Regions from separate parts of the Lysinibacillus sp. fls2-241-R2A-57 genome, predicted to be linked through region 1. Evidence: riboswitches for the same ligand, from Rfam matches in the RefSeq annotation. Region 1 holds a riboswitch; the other holds the start of a gene.
The links. Region 1 has a riboswitch for lysine ahead of QRN68_RS06855 (aspartate kinase). Riboswitches for the same ligand answer to the same signal wherever they lie in the genome.
Positions count from the first base shown of each region.

Region 2: it holds a riboswitch for lysine, as region 1 does, so the genes downstream of both, QRN68_RS10785 (transporter substrate-binding domain-containing protein) here and QRN68_RS06855 (aspartate kinase) in region 1, are expected to answer to the same signal.

Region 1 is NZ_JARVRU010000032.1:92,382-96,541, reverse strand. It holds gene uvrC (excinuclease ABC subunit UvrC) at 1-1,172, shown strand, start outside; lysine riboswitch at 1,388-1,566, shown strand; gene QRN68_RS06855 (aspartate kinase) at 1,865-3,091, shown strand; gene QRN68_RS06850 (methyl-accepting chemotaxis protein) at 3,223-4,160, shown strand, end outside.
Region 2 is NZ_JARVRU010000050.1:9,069-13,228, reverse strand. It holds gene odhB (2-oxoglutarate dehydrogenase complex dihydrolipoyllysine-residue succinyltransferase) at 1-121, shown strand, start outside; gene QRN68_RS10790 (hypothetical protein) at 66-605, opposite strand; lysine riboswitch at 1,122-1,308, shown strand; gene QRN68_RS10785 (transporter substrate-binding domain-containing protein) at 1,425-2,279, shown strand; gene QRN68_RS10780 (amino acid ABC transporter permease) at 2,438-3,163, shown strand; gene QRN68_RS10775 (amino acid ABC transporter ATP-binding protein) at 3,176-3,907, shown strand.

The sequences.
Region 1 (4,160 bases):
TTGCAGCTGCAGAAAATTTAGAGTTTGAGCGTGCAAAAGAGTTTCGCGATCAAATTGCTCATATTGACACTGTCATGCAAAAGCAAAAAATCGTATCAAGTGATACTACGAACCGCGATGTATTTGGCTATGCAGTCGAGAAGGGCTGGATGTGTGTGCAAGTTTTCTTTGTTCGTCAAGGAAAGCTCATTGAACGAGATGTTTCGATTTTCCCAATTTATCAAGAGGCAGAAGAGGAATTTTTAACGTTCGTTGGCCGATTTTACGAGAAGTTAGAGCACATTAAGCCTAAGGAGATTTTTATCCCACAATCTATTGATGCGGATATTCTAACGGAATTACTTGATGTTCGGGTGTTGACACCAAAACGTGGGCAAAAAAAAGAACTTGTCGAATTAGCGATTAAAAATGCTGAAATTGCTGTAGCAGCAAAGTTCCAGCTTATTGAACGTCAGGAAGAACGAACGATAGGAGCGTGTGAGGCACTAGGTGAAGCTATGGGTATTTCTACACCTTTACGGATAGAAGCTTTCGATAATAGTCATATGCATGGAACAGATGCTGTATCTGCAATGGTTGTATTTATCGATGGGAAGCCATCAAAGAAGGAGTATCGAAAATACAAAACACGCACAGCTGCCAAGCACGATGATTATGGGGCAATGCAAGAAGTAATACGTCGTCGGTATACACGAGTATTAAAGGAAGGTCTACCTTTGCCAGATTTAGTACTAATCGATGGTGGGAAGGGGCAGATGGAAGTTGCGCGCGAAGTATTAGAAGATGAACTCGGCCTAGTCATTCCAATTGCTGGATTAGCAAAAGATGACAAGCATAATACGTCACAGCTTTTATTTGGTGACCCACCTGAAGTAATTGAGTTAAAGCGCACAAGTGATGGATTTTATTTACTGCAACGAATTCAAGACGAAGTACACCGCTTCGCCATTACCTTCTTACGACAACAGCACGAGAAGCATGCCATTCAATCTGTTCTCGATCATATAGAGGGCATTGGTCCAAAGCGAAAACAGCAATTACTTAAGCATTTTGGCTCTGTCAAAAAAATTCGTGAGGCAAGTGAGTTGGCGTTACAGGAAGCCGGTATGCCTGCTAATCTAGCTAGCAATATTTACGCCTATTTTCATTCTGCAGAAAACACCCACCTCTGAAGGAATGAATTGCGCGGGCACAATTCAAAATCCGGACGCAATTACGCCAAGGCGAGTTGATTTTCAATAAGAGACATTGTCAAAGGATTAGACGTATGCTAAGGTTGTATATAACATTGCTCCTTAATATAGCAATGTTATGTACGGAGCCTTAGTTTTTTGTAGTTTCTATTTATCCATAAACTATAAGGTTCAATTAAATACATTCACTATTTAGTGATGATAGAGGTGCAAGGTTCAAGAGTAGTACATTCGAGGACGAACAAGTCCAGTGAAAATGTACAAAAGGGGAGCTTGCCGAAGTGGAGCATCGTTGTTTCCGATGCTGTGCTGGTTTTACATTTAAGAGATGTAAGACTGTCGATTCTAATCGTTTCGGAGAGCTATCACACATGCGCAAGTTACTTTTATTGTACATGTTATAGGCAGCTTTCACGTTATGTGAGAGCTGCCTTTTTAGCTTTCTGAAGATAACAAGTTATTCCGATAAAGGGATGATGTCAAAAGATTTTTCTGTATGATTGTGGGCCATAAACCATGCTCAACGGAGTAGCCCCCGAGAGCAAAGATACATGCGGAGAGCGTTCTCCGTGAGTGGAATGTACAGTCAAGTACATATTTGGGTGAGGAGCCGCAAAAGTAAGCTACTTTATAATCAGCGAAATGATTAAAAACGAAGGAGAATGGTAAAGATGGCGAGAATTGTGATGAAATTTGGTAGTGCTGCATTAGCATCGACAGAGCACATTCAAAATGTTGCGAAAAGGGCGCTAGCTGAAAGAGAAAGAGGGTATGATGTTGTCGTTGTAACAGCGGCGATGGCGAATATGACGAAAGAATTAGCAAAGATGGCTCGTGATCTATCAGATAATGCGTCTAAGCGTGAACTAGATGTATTACTTTCGACAAGCTCACAACTATCAAGTGCGTTAGTGGCAATTGCTTTGCAGGAAGAAGGATACAGTGCAGTGTCATTAACAGGATGGCAAGCGGGTATTCAAACGGATGATATGCATGGTAATGCACGTATAGATTATCTTGATGTAAGTCGTATTGAGGAACACTTTGCACAAGGACAAATTGTTGTAATTACTGGGGTACAAGGCATCAATTATTCACAGAATATTACGACGCTTGGTAAAGGTGGAGCGGAAACGACGGCTGTAGCTATTGCGGCAGCGTTGGAGGCAGAGCGCGTAGATATTTACACAAATGTGGATGGTGTCTATACAGCTGATCCAAGTCATGTAGCTAGAGCACAAAAGCTAAAAGAAATTTCCTATGACGAGATGCTAGAGCTATCAAATTTAGGATCACGAATTTTACATCCGCGAGCTGTAGAGTTAGCAAAGAAGTTTCAAATGCCAGTTATTATTCGGTCGAGTGTAATCGATACAGTAGGAACTTTATTGAAGGAGGAAGTTGAGATGGAGAAAAATTTAATTGTACGTGGTGTTGCCTATGAGTCAGATGTTATTCGTTTAACAGTTGGTTATGATGCTTATTCTGATGCTTCGTTAGCAGATATGTTCACAATACTTGCAGAAAATCGCATAAACGTCGATATAATCGTGCAAGCAATAATAGATGGATTAAAGCCGACTGTATCATTTACCATTTCAAAAGAGGAGTTTGCAGAAGCATTACGGGTCTTAGAAGATAGTAAACTATCACTAGGATTTAGTTTTGCTGATTTCGAAATCGGCTTAGCGAAAGTTTCTATTATTGGATCAGGTATGGCATCTAATCCAGGCGTTGCTGCCCGTATGTTTGATCGTTTACGTCGTGAAAGTATCCCGGTAAAAATGGTAAGTACATCTGAAATAAAAGTGTCTGTTGTTGTACCTCAAGACGAAATGATTCGTGCAGCAAATGCATTACACGATGAATTCAATTTAGAACATGCGCTTTACATATAATAATGAATAGGATGTGTCGGTAAAAGGTACATCCTATTTTTTCTTTATATAAATTTAATATTTTATATATTACTATTGTTGTATAATAAAGTGTAATTACATGTTTTACCAAGGAAAAGGTGGGAATTTGTATGGCATTATTAGGTTTATTTCAAAAGCCAATTAATGAAGGCGTTGAGAAACACAACGATTTTGAAATACAAATATTAAAAAAACGAATTCTACAATTGGAACTTGAGCAGGAAAGCGTTGATGTGAAAAATGCGATTTTAGATTTTGTACTAGCGCATATGGAGTTAATTAATTTTCAAACGATTTTAAAGGTTCAAAGTGTCTCAGCAAGTGTAGGAGATATTTCAGCAATGACTGAAGAAATGTCGTCAAATACAGAAGAGATGCTGGCTGTTGAGCAAAATGTTAATGCAAATATTCAAGAAATAAAACAGCATTCGTTACTACTTGTAGACGAAATGGAATCATCCATTACGAAAGGTGAAATGGTTCAGGAGCTGTTAGCTAAAGGAGCTCATTCAACAAAACAGCTGAATAATGAAATGAGTAAAATGAATGATATTAGTAAAAGTGTAACCGGGATTGCCGATCAAACACAACTACTAGCCTTAAATGCCTCAATTGAAGCTGCACGTGCTGGTGAACATGGGAAGGGCTTTAATGTTGTCGCGTTGGAGGTAGGAAAGTTAGCTAATAGCTCGAAAGATTCATTGCAAGAAATGACGAAGATTCGATCAGTCATCGATAGGCAATTACATAACACATTAGAAAATATTGAACAAGTTGAACATTACTTTACTGATTTTTTAAGTATCATGAAAGGCAATATTACTAATCTGACAGTAACAAGTAAAAATTTTGAAGAAGTTGCACACGGAATTCATCAAATGACAGCTGCATCAGAGGAAAACGTAGTAGCTGTAGACAGTTTAGCGGTGACGCTGACTGAATTATCACATACAAGTGACTTTTCAGAAATTGTACAGAATCAAGTATCTGAAATGCTAAAAGCTATCGTACCGACAATTCGAAAGCCATCAGAGCAAACGGTAATTAG
Region 2 (4,160 bases), on a different contig from region 1:
AATGATGTACTTAGCACTTTCTTATGACCACCGTATTATCGATGGTAAAGATTCTGTAGGCTTCCTTAAAACTGTAAAAGAACTTCTAGAAAACCCAGAAGATTTATTATTAAATTCTTAATTCCTGAGTTTATTAAAACCCTGCGAACATTGTTTCGCAGGGTTTTTTGCTTTTTATGAAAATATTTAAGGATGCGACGGATAGAGCATTCAGAACGACGGAAAGAAGAGCCAGAGCGACGGATAAAGCAATCGAAGCGACGGAAAGAAGAACCAGAGTGACGGATAAAGTAATCGAAGCGACGGATAGGAACCGAAACGACGGAAAGAAGAGCCAGAACGACGGAAAGAAAACAAAGTGACGGATAGAAAAGCAAGAGCGACGGATAGAAGAGCTGGAGTGACGGATAAAGCAATCGAAGCGACGGAAAGAAAAGCTGGAGCGACGGATAGAAACTGAAGCGACGGAAAGAAGAGCCGCAGCGACGGATAAAACAATCAAAACGACGGATAGAAATGCCAGAGTGACGAATAGGAATCAAAGCGACGGAAAGAAGAGCCAGAGCGACGGATAAAGCAAACGAAGCGACGGATAGGTTCCCCAAACCTTTACGATATGCTTCAGTAAAAAAAAATTATAGTGCAAAGGATATTATCATTACTGATTAATAGTATCTTTTGGATTACAAAATACTAGTTGAGTATTAAATATTTGCGGATTTACTAATAAATAAAATAAATAAAACAGGCGTGTTGATTAGGAGAATAGGTTTATTATTGAGCGATAAAAGGATTTTTTTGTTGCTATTTTGCTTATGCATTACTATTTTACTATTTTAACTGATTGTAGCTTAGGGCTACTCAACTCCCACAGGAAAGCTAGTAGTCCGTAGCGGAAATTAACCTCTTCTAATTAATTAGAATGTATAATAATGGTTAATCAACGCAACTGAAAAAAACGATTGTCACCTTGGCAATTGTGCGAATGTAATGGATTTAATAAGGTTAAAAACCTAATATTGTAAACAGTCAGAATAATAATAAAATTATCTTGACGATTAACTTACTTTTATTGTAGTATCTATATATCAATTAAATAAACAAACCTCACATTTGTTCTATAGTGAGGTAGAGGCGCGGTATTTATTAGTTCATTGTTGAGTAAAAGCAAGCGAAGACGCAATGGAGAAGGAACTATCGCCGAAGTATAAAAGGAGCTCGTACTTTTATGCTGGGTCTGCAGTGAATAAGTGCAGGACTGTCCTAGTAAATTTCTTTCCAGGTTTACTAGGTTGTGCTATCTCGTAACATGGAAATTATAGTGAGGATTTGGGCAACTATCAATTAAAGGTAAACCTAAGTTCAATGCTTAGGTCTTTTTTTGTATAGTTGTCTTATTTTTTAACAGAAAAGGGGAGTTTTACATGAAAAGGAAATGGTTGTTATTAATGCTATCTGTAATGACTGTAATTGTGTTGGCCGCTTGTGGCGCTAAAGACAAAAAGAATGAGGCAACAGGTGATGCTGGTGCCGATAAAGGTGGAGGTGGTGAATTCCGTGTTGGGATGGAAGCGGGCTATGCTCCATTTAACTGGACGCAGCAAGATGATGCAAATGGCGCAGTAAAAATTGCCGATAATGCTGAATATGCAGGCGGCTATGATGTGCAAATGGCGAAAAAAATCGCTGAAGGCTTAGGAAAAGAATTAGTAATTGTGAAAATGGAGTGGGATGGTTTAGTACCAGCACTGCAATCAAATAAAATTGATGCAATCGTTGCTGGAATGTCACCTACTGATGAGCGTAAGCAAACAATTGATTTCACTGAAAACTACTATACTTCTGATTTTGTTATGGTCATTAAAAAAGGTAGCAAGTATGAAAAGGCAAAATCAATCCAAGATTTTTCAGGAGCTAAAATCACATCTCAATTAAATACATCTAACTATAATGTGATTGATCAGATTAAAGATGTACAAAAAGAAACAGCGATGGATAGTTTCCCAGCAATGCGTGTAGCATTAGAGGCTGGAAAAATTGACGGCTATGTAGCTGAGCGTCCAGAAGGGATTTCCGCTGCTGCAGCGAACGATAAATTCACATATGTAAAGTTTGAAAAAGGATTCAAAACAGATATTTCAAACACATCTATTGCAGTTGGTTTACGTAAAGATGATGCAAATATGGAAAAAATCAATGAAATCCTAAAAGGTATTTCTGAAGATGATCGCCAAAAAATTATGGAAGAAGCAATTCAAAAACAACCAGCAGCACAATAATATAAATGCACGGGCTGCCTGACAGTCCGTGCATTATCATAAGAATCTCTTAAAATAATGATAATGTCATAGCTAAAAGTTTCATAAACTAAAAGAAACAAATGCTCCAATAGAATACTGGAACGAGCAAGCAACACGACGTTGTTAGGAGGAACATCATGAGTCTTGAATGGATTATTTCTATTGTTGAGAACAACTGGCAAATGTTTTTACGAGGTGCGTATTATACATTACTTATTTCAATTAGTAGTACAATTATTGGTGCACTTATCGGATTTTTCATTGGAATTATGCATACCATCAAGGTTCGTAAAAAGGGTGTAAAATTCTATAGTTTAAAGCTCTTTAATTTTTTACTAACATGCTATGTCGAATTCTTCCGTGGTACACCAATGATTGTACAAGCAATGGTTGTATTTTACGGATTAGATATAGCATTTGGCATTGATATGCATTTTATTACAGCAGGTATTTTGGTCGTGTCACTAAACACAGGTGCTTATATGGCGGAAATTGTGCGTGGTGGTATTGTGTCAATTGATAAAGGACAATACGAGGCCGCTTCGGCAATTGGGATGAATCATTTCCAAATTATGCTGCATGTTGTACTACCACAAGTTGCGCGAAATGTATTGCCTGCAACAGGTAATCAATTAATTATGAATATTAAAGATACAGCAGTTTTAAACGTTATCGGGGTTACTGAATTATTCTTCCAAACAAAATCGATTGCAGGTAATAATTTCCGCTATTTTGAATCATTCTTTGTAGCTTGTGTCCTTTATTTCATCATGACATTTACCGCATCAAGAATTTTACTATATGTAGAAAAACGATTGGATGGACCAGATGCCTATCAAAAAGAACAGAAAGAAGCCATATAGGGGGACGGACAAATGACGGTTATTAAAATAGAGCATTTAAGTAAATCATTTGGGCGTAACCAAGTGTTAAAGGATGTAAATTTTCAAGTAGAAAAGGGCGAGGTTGTCTGCCTTATCGGTTCTTCAGGATCTGGTAAATCAACACTACTACGCTGCATTAATTTACTGGAAACGCCAAGTGGTGGTCAAATTATTTACAAAGGTGAAAATATTTTAGACGAAAAGCATAATATTCAAGAATATCGTACACATTTAGGTATGGTATTCCAGCAATTCAACTTATTCAACAATCATAATGTGCTAAAAAATTGCACTGTAGGCCAAATGAAAGTTTTAAAGCGTTCAAAGGCAGAAGCCGAAGAAGTTGCTTTGAAATATTTGCAAATTGTAGGCATGGACCAATATGTCAATGCGAAGCCACGGCAGCTATCTGGCGGTCAAAAACAGCGTGTAGCGATTGCGCGAGCATTATCAATGAATCCAGATGTAATGCTGTTTGATGAACCGACGTCAGCCCTTGACCCAGAAATGGTTGGCGAAGTGTTGAAGGTAATGCGACAGCTAGCGGATGCCGGAAATACGATGTTAATTGTTACACATGAAATGGAGTTTGCCAAAGAGGTAGCGGATCGCGTTGTATTTATGGATAAAGGTGTTATCGTAGAGGAGGGACCACCATCACAGGTTTTAATAAACCCACAGCATGAACGAACAAAAGAGTTTTTAAAACGTACTTTAAAATAAATTCAGCACAACTAAAAAAGTGAGTCCACATAGATGGATTCACTTATTTTCTAGAATTCCACTCTGCATATATAACAAAGCAAATTGCAAATGCTACAGCAAGGATGAAAAACCATTGTGGTACACCACCAAAGCTCATAATAACACCTCGAAGTTAAAATTTAAGTATAGAAATAGATAAGAAAATAGACTTTTACGGAGAAAATATGATCTTCTATGGTTTTTTTCTCCACAAAACATCTAAAATATTATA